2 regions of the Arthrobacter sp. Y3223065 genome follow, and region 2 is predicted to be linked to the other one. Evidence: predicted binding sites of a transcription regulator. Region 2 holds the regulator's gene; the other holds the start of a gene.
What was found. The regulator LexA, encoded in region 2, represses DNA repair genes until DNA is damaged. The targets are predictions, from matches to a motif close to TCGAACANNTGTTCGA.

Region 1: a site for LexA is predicted at 9,092-9,107, ahead of AC5RUK_RS05770 (HNH endonuclease signature motif containing protein). Genes of this name have one in related genera too.

The regions. Positions count from the first base shown of each region.
Region 1 covers NZ_JBNHGC010000002.1:178,920-190,021, forward strand. Annotated here, with positions in the region: gene purD (phosphoribosylamine--glycine ligase) at 1-76, shown strand, start outside; gene AC5RUK_RS05730 (phosphoribosylaminoimidazolesuccinocarboxamide synthase) at 90-1,046, shown strand; gene AC5RUK_RS05735 (AI-2E family transporter) at 1,063-2,196, opposite strand; gene AC5RUK_RS05740 (hypothetical protein) at 2,299-2,862, opposite strand; gene AC5RUK_RS05745 (FAD-dependent monooxygenase) at 2,950-4,107, opposite strand; tRNA gene AC5RUK_RS05750 (tRNA-Pro) at 4,227-4,303, opposite strand; gene AC5RUK_RS05755 (ABC transporter ATP-binding protein) at 4,404-6,212, opposite strand; gene AC5RUK_RS05760 (ABC transporter ATP-binding protein) at 6,209-8,005, opposite strand; gene AC5RUK_RS05765 (nicotinamide mononucleotide transporter) at 8,167-8,799, shown strand; gene AC5RUK_RS05770 (HNH endonuclease signature motif containing protein) at 9,121-10,872, shown strand.
Region 2 covers NZ_JBNHGC010000004.1:28,380-39,481, reverse strand. Annotated here, with positions in the region: gene miaA (tRNA (adenosine(37)-N6)-dimethylallyltransferase MiaA) at 1-831, shown strand, start outside; gene dapF (diaminopimelate epimerase) at 828-1,760, shown strand; gene AC5RUK_RS11940 (class I SAM-dependent methyltransferase) at 1,771-2,382, opposite strand; gene hflX (GTPase HflX) at 2,814-4,355, shown strand; gene AC5RUK_RS11930 (ATP-dependent DNA helicase) at 4,348-6,387, shown strand; gene lexA (transcriptional repressor LexA) at 6,495-7,244, opposite strand; gene AC5RUK_RS11920 (LysM peptidoglycan-binding domain-containing protein) at 7,543-7,896, shown strand; gene AC5RUK_RS11915 (histidinol-phosphate transaminase) at 7,969-9,078, shown strand; gene hisB (imidazoleglycerol-phosphate dehydratase HisB) at 9,133-9,750, shown strand; gene hisH (imidazole glycerol phosphate synthase subunit HisH) at 9,747-10,388, shown strand; gene AC5RUK_RS11900 (hypothetical protein) at 10,391-10,552, shown strand; gene priA (bifunctional 1-(5-phosphoribosyl)-5-((5-phosphoribosylamino)methylideneamino)imidazole-4-carboxamide isomerase/phosphoribosylanthranilate isomerase PriA) at 10,600-11,102, shown strand, end outside.

The DNA.
Region 1 (11,102 bases), on a different contig from region 2:
CTTGTTGGCCGCCGAGGGCAAGATCAAGGTGCCCGCGGCCGGCACGAACTCCCGGGCCGGCGCACAGAGAGACTGAGGACCGTCAAACCATGGCTTTTGCCCCCGAAGTACTCGAACTGCCCGGCTGGAAGCACGTCTATTCCGGCAAGGTCCGCGACCTGTACTTCCCGGCCGCCCCGCAGCAGGTGGAGACGGCCAGCGACGATATTGCCGCCGAAGGCCTGTTGGACCGGCGCAACGACACCGTGCTGGTGGTGGCGAGCGACCGGATCAGCGCCTACGACCACGTGCTGTCCAGCGAGATCCCGGACAAGGGCCGGATCCTCACCCAGCTGAGCCTGTGGTGGTTTGAACAGCTCGCCCAGGGGGACAACCCGGTGGCGCACCACGTGGTGTCCACCGAGGTGCCCGATGCGGTGGCCGGCCGGGCCATGGTCTGCAAGAAACTGGACATGTACCCGGTGGAATGCATCGCCCGCGGCTACCTCACCGGGTCGGGACTGGCCGAGTACCGCCAATCCCGGACCGTGTGCGGGTTGCCCCTGCCCGCCGGCCTGGTGGACGGCTCCCGGCTGGAGCCCGCCATCTTCACCCCCTCGGCCAAGGCCGAAGTAGGCGAGCATGACGAGAACATCACCTACGACGCCGTGGTCCAGACCGTCGGCGCGGAGACCGCCGCCCGGCTGCGCGAGAAGACCCTGCAGATCTACACGCGGGCCGAAGCCATCGCACGGGAGCGGGGAATCATCCTGGCGGACACCAAGGTTGAGTTTGGCGTCGACCCGACGACGGGGGAGATCACCTTGGGCGACGAGGTGCTGACCCCTGACTCCTCGCGCTTCTGGGATGCGGAAACCTATGAGCCGGGCCAGACGCAGCCGTCGTTCGACAAGCAGTTCGTGCGCGACTGGCTGACTTCGCCGGCCTCCGGCTGGGACAAGAACTCTGACACCCCGCCGCCGGCCCTGCCGGAGGAGATCGTGCAGAAGACGCGGGCCCGCTACGTCGAGGCCTACGAACGGCTCACCGGCCGGACGTTCGCCTAACCGGCAGCGGAGCCGCCTACGCTTGTTGCTGATGGGGAACGAGGACCCGTTCGTAGATCAGCACCGCGGCGGTGGCGACCGGGACAGCGACGAGAGCGCCGAGGATTCCGCCGAGCGTGGCGCCCGCGATCGCGGCGATAATCACCAAGGCGCCGGGGACCGCAACAGCACGGGCCATCACGCGAGGGGTGAAAACATAAGCCTCGATCTGTGCATAGACCAGCAGGACGAGCCCAACGCCGAGAGCCGTGGCAGGTGAAACCATCAGCGTAAAGAGCGCGATGATGGCATAGGCCGCTATGGTGCCGACCACCGGAATCAAAGCACCCACGAAGGCCAACAGGGCCAGGAACAGCGGGAATGACGCGCCAATGAGGCTAAGGACGGTGAACACGAACAGCCCATTGACAAGGGCCAATACCAGCTGACCTGCGACGTAGCGCCCCACCGTCAGAAAGACTTCATCCGCGAGCTCGGCGGTCCGCTTCCTTCTGGACCGAGGAACAGCCTGGTATGCCTTGTGTAAGGTCGCCGGGAGGGTGGATGTGAAGTACAGACTGAGAATGGTGACCACGATCACCGCCGTCACGCCGTTCACCACAGTGGATCCGATGGACAGCAGGCCGCTGCCGAGCGCAGACAGGTTGCCTGGATCGGAAATGAACGTGACAGCTTGGTCCAGTAGGCCTTCCACATCGACGCTCGACCCGACCCACTCAATGCCGTCCTGAACCCACGGCTGGGCAAGGAAGCCGTCGACGATCGACGGGGCCGAGTTGATGAGCAAAAGGATCTGACTGGACAGCGCCGGGACGATGATGAGGAACAGCGCAATCACGGCGGCGATGCTGAGTGTAATGATGCCGAGGACAGCAGCCCACCGGGGAAAACCTTTCGATGTGGCCCAGCGGATAACGGGCTCGAAGGCCAGCGCAATGAAAAATGCCAGTCCTATGTACACCAACACAGACCCTAAGGACATGAGGGCGCTCAGCACGGCTGCGCCGGCCCCGACACCGAGGCTGGCAAGGAATGCCCATTTGAAGGGCCTGGTCCGCAGCGCTACCGGCACCACCGGTTGTTTGGGCGGATTTCCCCGCCGGACGCCGGTCCAACCGCGCGAACCGGCGCGGTGGTGGGGGCGCCTCATTGGTTAACCTGCCGACCCGCGCGAAAAGCCATGCGCGAGATCATACCCAAAGATGGCACTGCGCCTGTCGGTGCGGGCGACCGTGGTGAACGGGCTTTCCGGCTACCTTCTGTGGCCAGAGGCACGTTGGGCTTCCGCCAGCCGAACCTCGGCCTCGGCGACGGCCGCGGGATAGGCGTTGGCACCGCCGTCGTTAGCGGGACCCAGGGAACGCAGCGCGTCCGCACGTTTCAGGGCACGCAGCATGGCAGCGGTTTCCGGGCGCGAGACGTCCGACATGTCCGGGTAGTCGATGGCCAGCGCCGGATCCAGTTCGTACGCCAGCCAGCGGGCCCGGAGGGCGTCGTGTTGCGCCGCGGCGCCATGCCAGTCCCGCGTGTCCTGGTAGCGGATGGCGGCGGCGGCTGAACGGCTAATCCGCCAGACGGCGGGCGCGGCGCAGCCGGCGGCGAGCAGCAGCCAGAGCGGCACGGCGGCCGGGAAGGCGACCGCGGCGGCGAGTACTACGGCCAGGGCGCAGCACAGCCCGGAGAAGCAGTACCAGAAGGCCGTGTCCGGATCGGGACGGCGGCGCAGGCCGCGTTCAACCGCGTAGGAGGTTAGGAAAACCACGGCGGCAAGCAGGACCGTTGCCACGGCCAGCTGCGCAAACTCTGCGAGGAACATCGACACCCCTGCTGACGGAGTTATCTTCCATTCCAGTACGTGGCGCGGGCGGAGTCAATGGTGAGGGCGCTGCGGCGCCGCCCCGGGTCACTTGTCGACGCGGCCGACGACGTCGTCCAACTGCTTGAAGACCAGGGCCTGCGGCGCCTTGCTCATCAACGTCCGCTGGAGCTTTTGCTTCCACGGTTTCCGCTGCCGTGCCATGCCTGCCATCTTGCGCGAGCGCTCGACGACCTTGGCGGCATGCGGGGCCCGGGCCCGTTCGTAGTTGCGCAGGGCCGTGGTGATGTCCCAGTCGGCGGCCAGCGCGTCGGCCAGCGCGACGGCGTCCTCGAGGGCCTGGCCCGCACCTTGGCCCAGGAACGGCAACATGGGGTGCGCGGCGTCGCCCACCAGAGTGGCGTGGCTGCCGGACCAGACAGCCGCGGGTTTCCGGTCGAACAGTTCGTGCGCCATGATGTCCTGGCTCTTCGTGGCGCCGATGACCGCCCGGACGGCCGGGTGCCAGCCCTCGAAGCGCTGCAGGGCCAGGGTGCGCCAGAGGACTTCGTCGTCCTGCGCCAACGCGTCATTGGGCATGGTGGCGTACCAGTAGATGAGGCCACCGGGCAGCGGGACCATGCCGAAGACTTCCCCGTTGCCCCAGGACTCGCCCCACGGCAGCCAGTCGGGATCCAGGTCGCCGATCGGGCAGACCGCCCGCATGGCGGTGATGCCGGAGGCGCGCGGGGCGCCGTCTCCGACCAGGTCGTGGCGGACCAGCGAGCGCAAGCCGTCCGCGCCGATCACCAGGTCGGCGTGGAGGGAGCCGCCGTTGTTCAGCGTGACCGTCCCGCCGTGCGGATCGCGGCGGAACTTCACCGCCTGCAGACCCAGGTGCACCGTGTTGACGTAGAGCGAGTCGTTCAGCAGCGTGGTGAGGTCGGAGCGGTGGATGGAACGCAGCGGGTGGCCGTAGCGCTGCCGCAGGTCTTCGCTGCTGAAAGTGGACAGCACGTTGCCGAACTGGTCGTGCGAGCTGCCGCCGACGGGGAGGGAGGCCCCTTCAAACGCGTCCAGTACGCCGAGGCGCTGCAGGGCGCGCGTCCCGTTGGCCCAGATCGTCAACCCGGTGCCCAGCTGCTGCAGCGTTCCGGCGCGTTCGACCACGTGGACTTTCCAGCCGGTTCGTTGCAAGGCCCGCGCAGTGGCGAGCCCGCCGATTCCGGCCCCTACGATGAGCGCCGAGCGCTGCAATGACCCCATGGGACCATACTTCCCGCTCTAGGGCCGGGTTCACAACTTTCCTCCGGTACAAACCGGTTCCGGGAGCGGAAAAGCAAGAACTCCCGCTGCTCCGATGAGCAGCGGGAGTTCTCAGTGATTGGTCGGGGTGACAGGATTTGAACCTGCGACCTCGTCGTCCCGAACGACGCGCGCTACCAAGCTGCGCCACACCCCGATACCGTTGCCCCGCCGTCGTCGTGACGGCCGCGAAAGCAACTGTTCAAGGATAGCGGAGACAGCCCCCAAAGGAGAAATCGACGGCGGCCCGGCCGGTGTCAGACGAGTGAGTCCTTCCACGCGGCGTGCAGTTGGGCGAAGCGGCCGTCGCCGGCGATCAGTTCCGCCGGCGAGCCATCCTCGACTACCCGCCCCTCGTGGATGACCAGCACCCGGTCGGCGATCTCAACGGTGGAGAGCCGGTGCGCGATGATCAGCGCCGTGCGGTTGCCCAGCAGCGTCTGCAGGCCTTCCTGGACCTGGCGCTCGCTGGGGATGTCCAGCGACGCGGTGGCTTCGTCCAGGATCAGCACGGCCGGGTCGGCCAGGAACGCGCGCGCGAAGGAGATGAGCTGCCGCTGGCCGGCCGAGACGCGGCCGCCGCGCTTGTTCACGTCGGTGTCGTAACCCTCGGGCAGCGACAGGATGAACTCGTGGGCGCCGACGGCGCGGGCCGCGTCTTCGATCTGTGCGCGGCTGGCCTCCGGGTTGCCCAGGGCGATGTTCTCCGCGACGCTGCCGCTGAACAGGAACGCTTCCTGCGTGACCATCACGACGGCGCGGCGCAGGTCTTCGTTGGACAGCTGCCGCAGCTCGATGCCGTCCAGGGTGAGCGATCCGGACGTCAGGTCGTAGAAGCGGGCGATCAGTTTGGCCACGGTGGACTTGCCGGCTCCGGTTTGCCCGACGACGGCGACCGTCTGGCCGGCGGGAATGTCCAGGTTCAGCCTGGGCAGCACCACCCGGCCGTCCCCGTAGCCGAAGACGGCATCACGGAACCGGATCGCGCCGCGGGCGTCCTTGAGCGGAACCGGCCGGGCCGGGGGGACGATGGTCGGCTCTTCTTCCAGCAGCCCGGAGACCTTCTCCAGCGCGGAGGCCGCGGACTGGAAGGAGCTGTAGAACATGGCGATCTGTTCGGTGGGGCGGAAGACCTGCTTGGTGGCCAGCAGCACCGCGACCAGGGTGCCGATGGCAAGGTCGCCGTCGAGCACCCGGAAGCCGCCGATCAGCAGCACCACGGCCACGGTCAGGTTGCCGACGCCGTTCAACACCGGCTGGAGCACGCCGAAGTACTTGATGTTCCTCAGGGTCGCGCCGCGGTAGTCGGCGGCCAGCTCGTTGTAGCGCTCGGAGTTCTCCTGCTCGCGGCGGAAGGCCTTGACCGCCCGGATGCCGGTCATGGTTTCCACAAAGTGCACGATCAACCGGGCGGACACCACCCGGGAGGCCCGGTTGGCCAGCTCGGAGCCCTTTTGGTACCACCGGGTGACGAAGGCAATGGGGATGGCGGCGACCAGGATGATCAGCCCGCTCTTCCAGTCCAGTCCCACGATGCTGACGGCCGTGAAGAGCATGAACATCACGCCGGAGGTCAGCTGGGTGACGCCGTTGTCCAGCAGTTCCCGCAGCGCCTCCAGGTCCGAGGTCTGCCGGGAGATGATCCGGCCGGACGTGTAGGTTTCGTGGAACTCCAGGCTCAGCCGCTGGGTGTGCCGGAAGACCCGGACCCGCAGGGCCAGCAGCATGGCCTGGCTGAGCCGGGCGGTGACGTAGATGTAGGCCGCCAGCAGGGATCCGCCGGCAATTGCGATGGCGGCGTAGGCAGCGCCGACCAACACCAGGGGAGTGGCGTCGCCGCCGGTGAAGGCCGGCAGCGCATTGTTGATGCCGAAGGCCACCAGCACCGGACCGGCTGCCCGGGCGGCATTGCTGGCCACCACCAGCACAATCGAGAGCGCGAACAGCCGCTTGTGCGGAGACACAAGTTCGCCGAGCAGGCGCAACGAGCGCCGCCTGACGGCTTTGCGGTCGGCCTGGTCCAGGTTGATGTTGTCTTCGCCGGCGACTCCGGTCATGGAACTCATCGGGCTTCCTTCGCGTCCAGGACGTCTTCGACGGTGGGCTCGGCCGCCAGCGAGGCGATCACGTACCGGTAGTGTGTGCTGCTGCGCAGCAGTTCCGAGTGGCTGCCGAGGGCGGCAATCCGGCCGTCCTGCAGCAACGCCACCCGGTCGGCCAGCGCCACGGTGGAGGGCCGGTGCGCCACGATCACGGTGGTGGTGCCGCGCAGCTCTTCCCGCAGCCGCTGCGTCACCGCTTCTTCGGTCCGCACATCCAGGGCCGAGAGCGGGTCGTCCAGCACCAGCACGGCCGGGCGGGCCGCGATGGCCCGGGCCAGCGCGATCCGCTGCCGCTGCCCGCCGGACAGGCTCAGCCCTTCCTCGCCGATCCGCGTATCCACGCCTTGCGGCAGGTCGTAGGCGAACCGGGCCTGCGCCACCTCGAGCGCCCGGGAGAGCAGTTTTTCTGGATCTTCGCCGTTCCGATGGGCCCCCAGCAGCACGTTGTCCCGGACCGAGGTGGAGAACAGCGTGGAATCCTCGAAGGCCACCGACACATGGCCGCGCAGCTCGGCCAGCGGGAAACGACGGATATCCGTACCGTCCAGGTGCACGGCGCCGGAGGTGACCTCGTACAGCCGGGGGATCAGCTGCAGCAGGGTGCTCTTGCCCGAGCCGGTGACCCCGACCAACGCCAAAGTTTCCCCCGCACGCACGTGCAGGTCCACGCCTTTGAGGACCGGGGGCGCGTCCGCGGCGGCGTCGGGATAGCGGAAGACGACGTCGGACAGGCGCAGTTCCCCGCGCACGGAGCCGGGCGGCGCCGGTACGTCCGGGTCGGTGATGGTGTTCTTCGTATCCATCACGTCGAAGTGCCGGTCCAGGGCGGTCTTCGCCGTCAGGGTCATGCCCATCAGGGAACCGATCGCTTCCACCGGCCCGGCCACCACGGCGGCGGTGGCAAAAAAGGCGACCAGGTCGCCCACGGTCATGTGTCCGCCGGAGACCTGCATGATGCCGATGACCAACGCGGCGCCGAGCACCAGATCGGGCAGCGAAACAACGGTGGCCAGGAACTTGGACAGCGTGCGGGCCTTGGCCAGTTCGGTCTGGCGCAGTTCTTCGGCCTGGCCGTGGAAGTTCTCCAGCGCGTACTTGCCGCGGCCGAAGGCCTTGAGCACCCGGATGCCGTGCACCGATTCTTCCACCGTGGTGGCGAGGTCCCCGGCCTGGTCCTGGCTCAGCCGGGAGGAAGCGCCGAACGCGGTGCGGAAGCGGAACCCCTGCCAGACAAGGGGTACGGCGGCGACCAGGAAGATCAATCCCAACAGCTGGTTCAACGCGAACATCAGCGCCAGCCCCGCAACCACCGTCACGAAGGAGACCACCAGCATGAGCGACCCGAACGCCAGCCACCGGCGGATTAGGCCCAAGTCGGCCATGGCGCGGGAGAGCAGTTGGCCCGAACCCCACCGGTCATGGAAGGCGGCCGGCAGATGCTGCACGTGCCGGTAGAAGCTGGTGCGCATGCCCATCTCCACGTCCGTGGCGGGGGCGATCGCGAACACGCGCCGCAGGTACACCAGGGCGGCCTCGGCCAAACCCAGAACGGCAATGACGACGGCGGGGCCCCAGACTTCCGAGGGGTGGCCGCCGGTATGGATGGTATCCACCAGGCCGCGCAAGACCTGGGGGATGGCCAGCGCCACCAGGCTGGCACCGAGGGCACTGAAGAATCCCAGGATCAGCCGGGGGAGGATGGGCCGGACATAGTGTTTGAGCCGGGCGATCGAGCGCCAGAGGGATAACTCAGTCATGTGGTCGATTCATCGCAGTGGTTCGGAGGCTTCGTGTACCGCAGCAACTATCCTAGCGACCGGGGTTGAGGCGTCGATCACCGACGGCCCGGCGCGAGCCGACGCGTTGGGAAACCGATGCTCGCTAGTCTGGGCCGAACCATTCACCAACGGGGGAGAGCATGGATCTGGCGGACGTGGTGCACGGCTTCGGGTTGGTCCTGTGGATGTCAATGCTCTTTCCGCTGCTGCAAGTGGTGGCCGTCCTGCTCTTGGCGCTGCGGAAGCAGCCCGGCTGGCTGGTGCTGCTGGTGGAACCGGTTCTGTCCATGGTGTTGATGGGCGTGGCGGGCGCTTTCAGCCTTGCCGTCCTGGTGTTGCCCGCGGTGGCCGCCTACGGATGGTGGCGGTGGCGCCGGCGGTTAGCGGCGGGCGGGGTTCCGGTCCATCCGGTCCAGCGGCCCGATTGGCTAGCCGCGGCCCTCCTGACGGTGCTGGTCCTGGTGTTCTTCGGTATCGAGGTGCTGCCCATGATGCTGACCCACATGGCCAGCCCGGGGGACATTGCTGAAGTAGTGGTCGCCAGCCTCCTGACACCGCTGCTGTACCTCGGGCTCGCGCGCGGCGTTATCGAAGCCTGGTGGCTCGGCGTCACCCTCTCGCTGATGGGTTTGGCCGCAGTGGCAGCGGGCGCAAACCCGCAGGTCCTCTTTGCACAGGACGGCATCGTCGTCACCGTCCTGCTGGGGGTCCTGTGCCTGTACGGCTGGTCCAAGTGGCGTGCCGGACGCGCGGAGACGGCAGCTTCCGCCTAGCATCGCGCTTCCCTTGGCATCGTGCGCTCGCTGGCTGCTTACCGCCTGTCATTGTGCGTTCGCGGGCTGCTGGCCTTCCATCTGGCATCGTGGGTGAGCGGGCTGCCTACCGCCTGTCACAGTGCGTTCGCGGGCTGGTGGCTTTCCAACTGCATCGTGCGCGAGCGGGCTGCTGGTGTGGCCGTCACCCGGAGGCCCAGCTTGCATGATTTTCCGGGCCGCTCCCATTGTTACCGCATGCACTGCCTCTGGGCCGGCACTACTCCTACACAATGGCTCCTTTCGATGGCCGTCGAATGTGTGTACGAATAAAATTGTGGTATGGCTCTTGCACCGTTGGACCGCACCGTGGAGATGGGAACATCCCTGGCCCAGGCGTGTGTCCTGCTGCAGGATGTCGCTGACTGCTTTCCCGCCGACTCGGCGTCCCTGTCCACCCGGGATCTTGCCAATACCGTCGCGGCGGTGGAGGACGTTTCGAAGCTTGTGGAGTTCCTGCAGGCCGTCGGCGCCCTAGCCGTGGAGCGGGCGGACATTGCTGCCAACGGGGAACACTCGACGGCGCCCGGACCCGGACCAGGAGCCGGCGCCGCGGCCGGCGATGCGGGGGAGTGGGCGGACCCGGCGGCGGCGATCAACACCGGCGGTGTGGAGGCCGCGAACCCGGACCTGTCCGGGTCCAAGCAGGCGCCGCGCCGCCGCAAGACAGAGTTTGCCAACACCGGGGAGTATCTGCGCTCAAGGCTGGGGATCGGTATTGTCGAGGCGCGGCGCAGGCTGCGGGTCGGCAAGGCGATCACAGCGCCGGTGCGGTTCGACGGGGAACCCGGTGTCCCGGCGCTGCCGGTCTTGGCGGCGGCCATGGCCGGCGGTGAGGTCAGCGGCCAGGCCGCGGCCGTGGTGGTGGATTCGCTGGACCGGGCCCGGCACGCCGGCACGCCGGAGGCGTTGCAGGCGATGGAAGCGTCGCTGGTCCGGCAGGCCGTAGAGGCCGATGCCGACACCCTGGTGATGGTCGCCAGGACGTGGGAAACCGCGGTCGACCAGGACGGTGCCGAGCCGACGGAGGAGGAACTGCGGGTCCGGCAGGGCATGTTCTACCGGGGCCGGCGGCGGGGGCTGCACCAGTTCGTCATTAACACCACCGATGCCCAGTACGAAGCTCTCGCCACCGTGATGAACAGCGCCGCGAACCCGCGGATCCGCCCCGACGCCATCGACACCGCCGCCAACGGCGGAAGTGGAGGTGGCACGGCAGGGTCCGCCGGCCCCGGCACTGGCAGCGCGGAAAAAACCGACGCACGCAGCACAGCGGCAGGCACGGATCATGCTGGTGCGGCCGGGACCGGCGTGGCAAACGCCGCAGCCGCCACATGCGCTGCCGACCCGGAAATGATTCCGGCTGTAGGGGCTGGGTCGGCAGGGGCTGATGGCCGCGGGGCGGTGGATCCGTCCGTGGTGGAGGCGATGGACGATGCCACCCGGGCGCAGAAGCTGCTGGCCGGCCTGGTCGGGGCCTGCCGGATCGCGTTGAACACCGGCAGGCTCCCGGACTCGGGCGGGCACCGTACACAGGTGATCGTCACCGCCGGGTATGACCAGCTGGCCGGGCTGCTCTCCGGCGGCGGCAGCGCGGTCTTCAACGGACCTGTCTCGGCCACCACGGTCCGCCGGATGGCCTGCGACGCCGAGATCATCCCGGCGGTCCTCGGCTCCGAGGGCGAAATCCTGGACCTGGGCAGGTCGCAACGGTTCTTCAACCGCGCCATCCGCCGGGCACTGGTCGCCCGGGACAAGGGCTGCGCCTTCCCCGGGTGCAGCATGCCCGCGTTCTGGACCGAAGCACACCACATCATCCCGTGGTGGGCCGGCGGCCGCACCACCGTCGACAACGGGGTGTGCCTCTGCCTGCTCCACCACGACCTAATCGAGCAAGGCAACTGGGAGATCAACGTCCTCGACGGCATCCCCTGGTTCACCCCGCCGGACTACATCGACCCCCGCCGCAAACCGCTGCGCAACTCCTACTGGCAAACCCACGTCCCACCCCAACCACTCCAAGCCGCACCTTGACCAATCCGGCGCAGGTGGAGCGCGGGCGAACCTGGATGCATGTGCGGGTGGACGCGCAGGGACAGTTGGAACGCATAAGCGGCGTGCTAAGTGGAAAAGCACAGCCTTTGTCGGACAAATGGCACCATAAGCTTCTGTGCTAGCTGATGGGCCTCCGCCGGGAGCGAGCTTCTGCGCGCAGTTGAGCGATGCCTCCGCCGGGAGCGGGCTTCTGCGCGCAGTTGAGCGAT
Region 2 (11,102 bases):
CGGCTGGGCGGGGAAGTGATCAACGCCGACGCCATGCAGTTTTACCGCGGCATGGATATCGGCACGGCCAAAATAAACCTCGCCGAGCGGCAAGGGATCGAGCACCACCTGCTCGACATCCTCGACGTGACGGAAGAGGCGAGTGTCTCGGCCTACCAACAACAGGCCAGGGAAGCGATCGATGCCGTGCACGGACGGGGGCGCAGGGCCATCCTCGTCGGTGGCTCAGGATTGTATGTACGGGCTGCCCTCGATGCCATCGAGTTTCCCGGCACCGATCCGGCCCTGCGCCGGGCCCTGGAGGAAGAGCTGGAGGCGCGCGGCCTCGCAGCCATGCGGGAACGGCTGGGGCAGGTCGACCCGGTTTCCGCCGGGCGGCTGGCTGATGCCCGCCGGGTCATCCGGGCGCTGGAGGTCCGGCAACTCACCGGGCGTCCGTTCAGCTCCTACATGCCCGAGCGGGAGTATGTCCGCCCCACCGTGCAGATCGGCCTCCGGGTGGACCGCGAGCAGCTAAAGCACCGCCTGGCCGGTCGCGTCCATACGATGGTGGAACGCGGACTCCTGGACGAGGTCGCCGCACTGGACCGGCAGGGTCTGCGCCAGGGCCGAACAGCCTCGCGGGCGCTCGGCTACGCGCAGTTCCTGAAGGTGGTCGACGGCGAATGGACCCGGGACGAGGCTGCCGAGGACACCATCACCGCCACCCGCAAGTTCGCGCGGCGCCAGCTGACGTGGTTCCGCGCCGATCCCAGGATCCACTGGCTCGACTGGGAGGATCCGCTGGTGGCGGACAAGGCGGCCGCGCACATCGCTAAGCTTGAGCCGTGAACAACCCCATTCCTGATCATCTGTCAGCCCTCGCCGGGCTGTCCTTTGCCAAGGGGCACGGCACCGGCAACGACTTCGTGCTGATTGCCGATCCGGACGGCGTCAAGAACATCGGAGCCGAAGCGGTCGCCGGGCTCTGCCACCGCCACCTGGGCATCGGCGCAGACGGGCTCATCCGTGCGGTCCGGTCCCGGCACCTGCCCGAGGGCCGGGAGCTGCTGGAGAGGGCGCCGGAGGCCGAGTGGTTCATGGACTACCGCAATGCCGACGGCTCAACCTCGGAGATGTGCGGCAATGGGGTCCGCGTCTTCGTGCACTTCCTGCTGGCCGAAGGACTGGTTGAGCTGGCGGCGGGGGAATCGCTGACGATCGGCACGCGCGCGGGAGTCAAAATCGTCAGCAGGTCCGCCAACGGCTATGCCGTGGACATGGGGCCTTGGGAGTTCATCTATCCAGCGGAGGCTGCCGCCAGGGCGATGGACTCCACGGTAAGCGCAGGAGGCCTCCAGGTGCCGCGGCCCGCACTGTCGGTGAGCCTGGGGAACCCGCACACGGTGGTCGCCCTTGCCGGGCTCGAAGAACTGGCCGCCACCGAATTGTTCCACGCGCCTGCCGTGGATCCGGTTCCGGAGAACGGCACGAACGTGGAATTTGTCGTGCCGGCGGAACCCCTCGTGGCCGACGGAGCCGGGCACATCAGCATGCGCGTGCACGAGCGCGGGGTGGGGGAGACGCAGTCCTGCGGGACCGGCGCCTGTGCTGCTGCCGCCGCCATCCGCTACTGGGCGGGTGCGGGCGCTCCCGACGACTGGCAGGTCGGGGTGCCGGGCGGCGTCGTCCGCGTCCGGTTCATCCCTGCGGCCGACGGGCGGGAACATGTGGAGCTGAGCGGCCCTGCCGTGCTGGTGTCCCGAGGCACCCTGGCCTGAGGAAAGCGCCTCAGCCGGCCCGCCGGACACAGAGCACACGGAACGCCTTTGCGGTGCTTTCACGGCTCACGGTATAGCCCGACGGCAGCTCGGCCGAAAGCCAGCGCTGCAGGGAGTCCGACCCCAGGTTCTTTTGGACGACCAGCCAGGCGGAGCCCCCCGGTGCGAGCCGGGGCAGCCACATCAACAGCAGTTCGTGGAGCTCGCTCTTGCCGATCCGAATCGGAGGATTGGACCAGATGGTTTGGAACTGCAGGCCCGGGTCGACCTCTTCGGGGCGGCAGGCGCGAACATTGACCAGTCCCAGGGCCGCGGCGTTGTCATTGGTCAAAGCGATGCTGCGTTCGTTGACATCCACAGCCAGCACCGTGGCACCGGGGGACTTCAGTCCCATCGTGAGCGCAAGAGGTCCCCACCCGCAGCCGACGTCCAGCAGGTTGCCTTCCGGTGCCGGCGGCGGGACCTCGTCCAACAGCACCGCCGTGCCCTTGTCTACGCCGTCCGGGCTGAAGATGCCGCCGGCTGTCTGCAGCTGCCGCATGCGGCCGTCCAGCTCGACGGCGAGGGTGCGGCGAACCTCGGGATTGCCTGGCTGCGCGCTGAAGTAGTGCTCTGTTCCCATAATCGGCCAGATTAGTGCGCATACAGCGGAATCGGTATCAAGGCCCACCTAAGCAGCGTCCGCTCTGATACCGTGGAACGCATGAAAAAACAGTGATTGCGCCGCAGCCTGCTGCCCCGTTCGCACCGGGACAGAACGTGCCGATGGTTGAGGCCCTGTCCTCCCCGGCCGCCGGACAATCACCGTTTCCGAAGGCCTCCCCCTTCTGAATGATCCAGCGCAGCCGTTTGAGAAGCCGTGACGGCCCCGGCACTCCCGGTGGCTCCGGCCCCGCACCCGCAGGCGCCGGCAGCCATGCATTTCCCTGCCCGGCACCGCCCGGGCCCATGCCAGGAGGACTTTTGGCGAATCATCCACAAACTGCATCTTCGGGCTCTGCCGGGCGCATCCCGGAGGACTACGATAGGACCACGGACATTTCGAAGGAGAGCATGACCACCAACCACCCCCAGCCGACACCGGAGCCGGAAATGACGCCTGATGAGATCCAGGCAGTCATCGACCGTATCCTGGCCCGCGACACTGCGGCGCGAAGCAAGCCGGGCGTCGGCGGCAGAGCACAGGCTCTCTCCGAACTTGGTGCCGAACATTCCGAATTCGACGGTGACCAGCAGGACCTCGCCGAACGCCGCGCCCTGCGGCGCGTAGCGGGCCTTTCCACCGAGCTTGAGGATGTCACCGAGGTTGAGTACCGGCAGCTGCGTTTGGAACGCGTGGTCCTCGCCGGCCTCTGGACCGAAGGAACGGCCGACGACGCGGACAATTCCCTGCGGGAACTAGCAGCGCTGGCGGAAACCGCCGGTTCCGAAGTGCTGGACGGTATCGTTCAGCGCCGGCTAAAGCCGGATCCGGGGACTTTCCTGGGTTCCGGCAAGGCACAGGAGCTGCGCGACATTGTGATGTCCACCGGTGCGGACACGGTCATTGTCGACGGCGAGCTGTCGCCGTCGCAGCGCCGCGGTTTGGAAGACATCGTGAAGGTCAAGGTCATTGACCGTACCGCGCTCATCCTGGACATCTTCGCGCAGCATGCCAAGAGCCGCGAAGGCAAGGCCCAGGTAGAGCTTGCCCAACTTGAGTATCTGCTGCCCAGGCTCCGCGGCTGGGGCGAGTCGATGTCCCGCCAGGCCGGCGGGCGCGTGGGGGCTGCCGGCGGCGGCATCGGTTCCCGAGGGCCCGGTGAGACGAAGATCGAGCTGGACCGCAGGCGCATCCGTACCCGGATGGCGAAGCTGCGCCGCGAGATCACCGCCATGAAGCCGGCACGGGAAACCAAGCGTGCCAACCGGCGCCGGAATGCGGTGCCGTCGGTGGCCATTGCCGGCTACACGAATGCCGGGAAATCGTCGCTGCTCAACCGCCTGACCGATGCGGGTGTGCTGGTGGAGAATGCCCTCTTCGCCACCTTGGACCCGACCGTCCGCCGGGCGGAAACCCCGGATGGTATCGGTTACACGCTCGCCGACACCGTTGGCTTCGTCCGGTCGTTGCCGACGCAACTGGTGGAAGCCTTCCGCTCCACACTGGAGGAAGTCGCCGACGCCGATGTCATCCTGCACGTCGTCGATGTCTCGCATCCCGACCCGGAGGGCCAGATCGCCGCCGTGCGCGAGGTGCTGACCGAGATTGAAGCGCGGCACATTCCGGAAATCGTGGTGCTGAACAAGGCCGACGCCGCGGATCCCTTCGTGGTCGAGCGCCTGCGCCAGCGCGAACCGCGGCACGTCGTGGTCTCGGCGCGCACCGGGCAGGGCATCGACGAGCTGCTTCGGCTGGTCAGCGAGACGATACCGCGGCCCAGCGTGAAGCTGCAGCTGCTGGTGCCCTACGACCGGGGCGAAGTGATCAGCCGCTTACACAACGAAGACGCCGAAATCCTCTCCATGGAGCATGGAGAGGACGGTACGCGCCTCGACGTGATGGTGCGCGAGGGCCTGGCATCGGAGCTGGAACAGTTCATCCGGAATGACTGATCTCCAGGTTCCCGCCGGCGAGGCGTTGCGGCTGCTTGATGTCGCGGTGCAGGGGATGGGCGGCCAGCACCGTGCCGGCCAGCATGAGATGGCCGCGAAAGTGGCCGAGGCTTTTGACCGCCGGCAGCACCTGCTGGTGCAGGCGGGCACAGGCACCGGCAAGTCGCTGGCCTATCTCGTGCCGCTCATGGTCCAGGCGCTGCAGGGGGAAAAGCCCGCCATCGTCTCGACCGCGACGCTGGCGTTGCAATCGCAGATCGTCAAGCGTGATCTGCCGCGGCTCTTGGAGGCCGTCGCCGACGAGCTTCCCAGGCCGCTGGACGTCGCTTTACTCAAAGGCAGGAACAATTACCTCTGCCTGCACAAGCTGGCGGGCGGCTTTCCGGACGAAGATGCACCGGCGGCACTGTTCAGCCTGGGCGAGGACGCCGTTCCGCATCCTGCTCCGGCCGGCTCGGCGGCGGCTTCCGGCGCATCGGGCGCACTGGGCAAGGAGGTCGTGCGCCTGCGCGAGTGGGCACAGGGGACCGAAACCGGCGATCGGGACGAACTGGTGCCCGGTGTCAGCGACCGGGCGTGGCGCCAGGTCTCCGTCGGGTCGATGGAATGCCTGGGCGCCCAAAAATGTCCCCTGGCGGCCGAGTGCTTCAGCGAACTGGCACGGGGCCACGCGGCAGAGGCAGACATCGTGATCACAAATCACGCCATGCTGGCCATCAACGCCTTCGAAGGCGTGGCCGTGCTCCCGGACTACGATGTGGTGGTCATCGACGAGGCCCATGAGCTGCAGGACCGCGTCACCAGCGCCGTCGCGGGGCAACTCTCCGCTGCCATGGTCCGCACCGCCGCCTCCACGGCGCGCAAGCACACGGGGATCAGCGTGGAACCGCTGAACTCCGCGGCCGACGCCCTGGAGGACGTCCTGCAGTCGGTGCCGACCGGGCTGTTGGCGGCCGGCCTCCGCGAGGAGCATGAATTGGTGCTCACGCAACTGCGGGAAGCCGCCCGTACAGCGCTTTCCGATTCCAAGCCGGAGGGTGCGGGGGCAGCGGACGGCGGCCGGCAGATGGCGCGGTCACGGCTCTCTGCCGTGCTGGAGCTGGCTGAACGGCTGCTGTCCGCGCCCGACTCCCGGGAGGTCATCTGGGCGACCCGTCCCAGTACTTATGGCGAGACCGGCGACTACGCCGCCAATGACGACCAGCCGGCAACGCTGAACATAGCGCCGCTCTCCGTGGCGTCCCGGCTGCGCGAAGGCCTGTTCGACGAACACACGGTGGTGCTCACCTCGGCAACATTGTCCGTCGGGGGAACCTTCGACGCAGTAGCCGGGTCACTCGGACTGCTGGGAGCAGGCGCGCCGGCCTATTCCAGCGTTGATGTGGGCAGCCCCTTCGATTACCCCCGGCAGGGCGTGCTGTACGTGGCGTCACATCTGCCCAAGCCAGGCCGGGGCACCAGCCCCGAGCAGCTTGCTGAACTGGAGGAGCTCCTGCTGGCCTCGCGCGGCGGCGCCCTGGGCTTGTTTTCTTCGCGGCGTGCGGCAGAAGAAGCTGCAGCGGAGATGCGCGAGCGCACCGACCTGACCATCCTGTGCCAAGGAGAATCATCGATGTCGGCACTGGTCCGCCAATTCGCCGAGGAACCGGACGCATGCCTGTTTGGCACCATGACGCTCTGGCAGGGCGTCGACGTTCCCGGTGCAGCGTGCCGGCTCGTGGTCATCGACCGGATTCCGTTCCCCCGGCCGGACGACCCGCTCACGACCGCCCGAACCCGGTCCGTGGCGCAGGCCGGGGGAAACGGTTTCATGACCGTTTCGGCGACCCATGCGGCTGTGCGGCTGGCGCAGGGGGCAGGCAGGCTGATCCGCGCCTCCAATGACCGGGGAGTTGTGGCCGTGCTGGACTCACGGCTGGCGACAGCACGCTACGGGGGCTTCCTGCGCAGCGCCCTGCCGCCCTTCTGGAGCACCAAGGACGGCGCCATGGCACGTCAGATCCTGGAGAGGCTGGCTGCTGCCGCTGCCTGAACGGGCCGTGGCAGCAGCCACGCGGGAGCGGTCGTCCGCCCGCAAACCGGGCACGGGCGAAGTCTCCCGCTGACCGGCAGAGGGGGAACTGAGTAGCTTGCGGCGGGTCAGAGGGCCCGCATCACCGAGACAACCTTGCCCATGATGGTTGCGTGGTCTCCCAGAATCGGTTCGTACTGGGTGTTCTGCGGCAGCAGCCAGGTGTGTCCGTCGCGCTGCCGGAAGGTCTTGACCGTGGCTTCGTCGTCGAGCAGCGCCGCCACGATGTCGCCGTTCTCGGCCGTGTGCTGCTGGCGCACCACTACCCAGTCGCCGTCACAGATAGCCGCATCGATCATTGAATCGCCCGAAACCCTGAGCATGAACAACTCGCCGTGGCCCACGAGCTGACGAGGCAGGGGCATGACGTCCTCGACCGCCTGATCCGCCAGGATCGGCCCGCCTGCCGCGATCCGTCCCACCAGCGGCACCATCGCCGTGTCGGACGACGTGGTGAGTTCAGATACTGCAACGCCGCTGGAGCTGCGCAGCTGCTGCGGTTCATCGACTCCGACGATTTCCACACCCCCGTGCTCGAGTGTCAGCGGAGTCAGGATTTCCATCGCACGGGGACGCTTAGGGTCGCGCCTGATGTAGCCCATCTTCTCGAGTTGGGCCAGCTGATGCGTGACGCTGGACAGGCTCGCCAAGCCGACGGTGTCACCAATCTCGCGCATCGACGGAGGGTATCCGTTGGACATGACGGATCGCTGGATCGTCTCCAGGATCTTCTTCTGCCGCGGCGTCAGGCTGCGTCCCACTTTGACGGGTCGGCCGCGTCGCCTGGCTCCGGCTTTGGTGGTGCTCTCTTCGGACATATCCGGCCCCGGTCTCCCGTAGTGGTCCACGCGCCGGTGCTGCGGTAGCGGAACCGCGCATGGATTGTTGTCTCGGCTGTTTTGTCGGTGGCGGCTGGTGCACTGCTCTTACCGCCGCTTGACGCTTCCAACGCTAGGCGAGGCGGTGGTGAATTTCAAACATTTGTTCGACTGAGTCTCGACAATGTTCGATCACCAGTGCTAGAACTGTAGGAGAGACGTTCGAAGATATATTCGAACGCGACAGCCAGACGATCGAAACCAGCCGAAATAGATCGAAAATCGGAAAGGTGACACCATGTCCGCCCAGCTCGCACCGCAGGCCGCCGGCGTCCGTACCAGCACCAACCTCCGGCTGACCCGCAGAGGCCGTTTGTTGCTGATTGGCCTGCCGCTGATGCTGGCCGCGGCCGCCGCCCTGACCTTGATCGGTTTCTTCACGGCGCCGGCAATGGCCGCCGCCGGGGGGCTGGGGCCGGGGCCGGCGTCAACTGTCACGGTTGGCAGCGGCCAGACGCTGTGGGACGTGGCGGTACGGTCCGCCCCCGACCGCAACCCTCACGATGTCATTTTCGAGATCGCGCAATTGAACGGCCTCCAGGGAGACATCGTCCATGCCGGCCAGCAGCTGCTGGTCCCGTCCGCGCGCTGAGGCAGCCGTAACATGAGCTGCTTCGGCCCGCCCGATTCCTGCCCCGGGCGGGCCGAAGCTTAAACTGGACCGGTGAGTGAGCAGTTAGAACGCCTGAACCGCCTGCCGTTGCGGGACAATCTTCGGGGCTTGGAGCCCTATGGTGCGCCCCAGTTGGAGGTTCCCGTCCTCCTGAATGTCAACGAAAACACCCACGGACTGCCCGACGCCGTCCGTCAGGCCATCGTCTCGGCCGTTAGCGACGCGGCCGCGGGCCTGAACCGGTATCCGGATCGCGAGTTCACGAAGTTGAGAACGGCACTGGCCCGCTACTTGGGGCACGGCCTCACCGCAGGGAACATCTGGGCTGCCAACGGATCGAATGAAGTCCTGCAGCAAATCCTCCAGGCCTTCGGCGGCCCCGGCCGTACCCTGCTGAGCTTCCCGCCCACCTATTCGATGTACCCGCTGCTGGCCAGCGGGACGGACACGGATTATGTGGCTGTTCCGCGGGGGGCAGACTTCACATTGTCGCCGGACGCTGCCGCCGCTGCCGTGGCCGACTCCGCCGCAAACGTCGTCGTTCTTTGTTCGCCCAACAACCCGACGGGAACCGCCCTGGGCCTCGACGTCGTGGAGGCCGCGTATGAAGCAGGCGAGGCCTCCCAGGCCATCGTGATCGTGGACGAGGCCTACGCCGAGTTCGCCCACGCCGGAACGCCGAGCGCGCTGACTTTGTTGCCGGGGCGGGAGAGACTCATTGTCTCCCGCACTATGAGCAAGGCCTTCGCGCTGGCAGGCGCCAGGGTAGGGTACCTTGCCGCCGCCCCGCAGATTACCGACGCGCTGCGGCTGGTCCGCTTGCCCTACCACCTCTCGGCGGTGACGCAGGCAACGGCCCTGGCCGCCTTGGAGCATGCCGATGCCCTGCTGGCCAATGTTGAGGACATCAAGGCTCAGCGGGACCGCATTGTCGACGGGCTGACCGGACTGGGGCTTAAACCGGCGCCGTCCGACTCAAACTTTGTGTTTTTCGGCGGGCTGGAGGACCCCCGCTCCGTGTGGCAGGGACTCCTGGAAGCCGGTGTGCTGATCCGCGACGTAGGGATCCCCGGCCACTTGCGGGTGACCGCCGGCACTGAGGCCGAGACCACAGCCTTCCTCGACGGCATCAAGGCCCTCGTGGCGAGCCCCGTCTCCTAAACTAGTAAGAGCGAACCGGTTTGCGCCGGTCGACCAATTCGTCAAAGGACTCCCATGACCGTGGAAACCACCACCGGACGTACCGCACGCCTCGAACGCATCACCAGCGAGTCGTCCGTGCTGGTTGAACTGGACCTCGACGGCACCGGCCGCTCCGAGATCAGCACCACCGTGCCGTTCTACGACCACATGCTCACCGCCCTGTCGAAGCACTCGCTGGTCGACCTGACCGTGAAGGCCAGCGGAGACACGCACATCGACGCGCACCACACCGTCGAAGACGTCGCCATCACGATCGGGGAGGCCCTGAAGGAGGCACTGGGCAGCAAGGCCGGAATCCGCCGGTTCGGCGAAGCAACGGTGCCCCTGGACGAAGCGCTGGCCCACGCCGTCGTGGACATCTCCGGCAGGCCCTACCTGGTGCACGCGGGAGAACCGGCAGGCCAGGAGTACCACTTGATCGGCGGGCACTTCACCGGGTCGCTGACCCGCCACGTCTTCGAATCGATCACACTGCACGCCCAGATCTGCCTGCACATGCGCGTGCTGGGTGGCAGGGACCCCCACCACATCGTCGAGGCCCAGTTCAAGGCCTTCGCCCGGGCGCTTCGCGCCGCCGTCGAAGCCGATCCACGTGTCGAGGGCATTCCCTCGACGAAGGGGGCCTTGTGACCGCTGCGCCCAAGGTCACGGTACTGGACTACGGCTCCGGGAACGTGCGCTCGGCAGTCCGTGCGCTGGAGCATGTGGGAGCCGACGTCACGCTGAGCCATGCCTCCGACGACGTCCTGGAGGCCGACGGGCTGTTGGTTCCCGGGGTCGGCGCCTTCGCCACGGTCATGAAGGGGCTAAAGTCCGTGGACGCGCTTCGCTGGATTGGACGCCGGGTGGCCGGCGGACGGCCCGTGCTGGGCATCTGCGTGGGCCTGCAGGTCATGTTCGAAGAAGGCGTTGAACATGGCGTGCGCACGCAGGGTGTGGGGGAATGGCCGGGAACCGTGGAAGCGTTGCCGGCGGAGGTCGTCCCCCACATGGGGTGGAACACCGTGGACGCCGCGGAGGGCAGCCGGCTGTTTGCCGGAATCGAAGACGAGCGCTTCTACTTTGTGCACTCCTACGGTGTGCAGCACTGGAACTTCGATGTGACCCAACCCGCGATGACACCGCCGCTGGTGACGTGGTCCACGCACGGCGCCCCGTTCATAGCGGCCGTTGAAAACGGTCCGCTGAGTGCTACCCAGTTCCATCCGGAAAAGTCAGGAGACGCCGGCGCCGAGCTGCTGCGCAACTGGCTGAAGGCGCTGAGGTAGCCATGGGCAGCATTCTCCTGATGGCCCTGGCCGGGCTGCTGGCCGGCGGCGCCATCTCGTTCCGGCAGCAGCGGCTGTCCAAGTGGTTGGTTATCGTCTTCTGGATCCTCGCCGGCATGTCGCTGCTGGCTGCCTACCTGCTCACCCTCGGCCCGGCCGAGTAACCACATCCATCCCGCGCAGCTGACGGCGCGCAGAAAGCGGAAGAACCATGACGAACCAAACCTCCATCCTCGAACTCTTGCCCGCAGTCGATGTTGCCGACGGCCAGGCCGTCCGGCTGGTCCAAGGCGAAGCCGGCAGCGAGACCGGCTACGGAGACCCGCTGGAAGCCGCCCTGGCATGGCAAAACGACGGGGCGGAATGGGTGCACCTGGTGGACCTCGACGCGGCGTTCGGCCGGGGCAACAACACGGAAGTGCTCCGCCGGGTCTCCGACGAACTGAAAATCAAGGTGGAGCTGTCCGGCGGCATCCGCGACGACGCTTCATTGGAGCGTGCGCTTGAGTTCGGGGCCGCACGTGTCAATCTGGGAACCGCCGCCCTGGAAAACCCGGAGTGGACGGCCCGCGCCATTGAACGGCACGGGGACGCCATCGCCGTCGGCCTCGATGTCCGTGGCACCACGCTGGCGGCCCGCGGCTGGACGCAGGATGGCGGCGACCTCTGGGAGGTGCTGGCCCGCCTCGAAGACGCCGGCTGCGCCAGGTACGT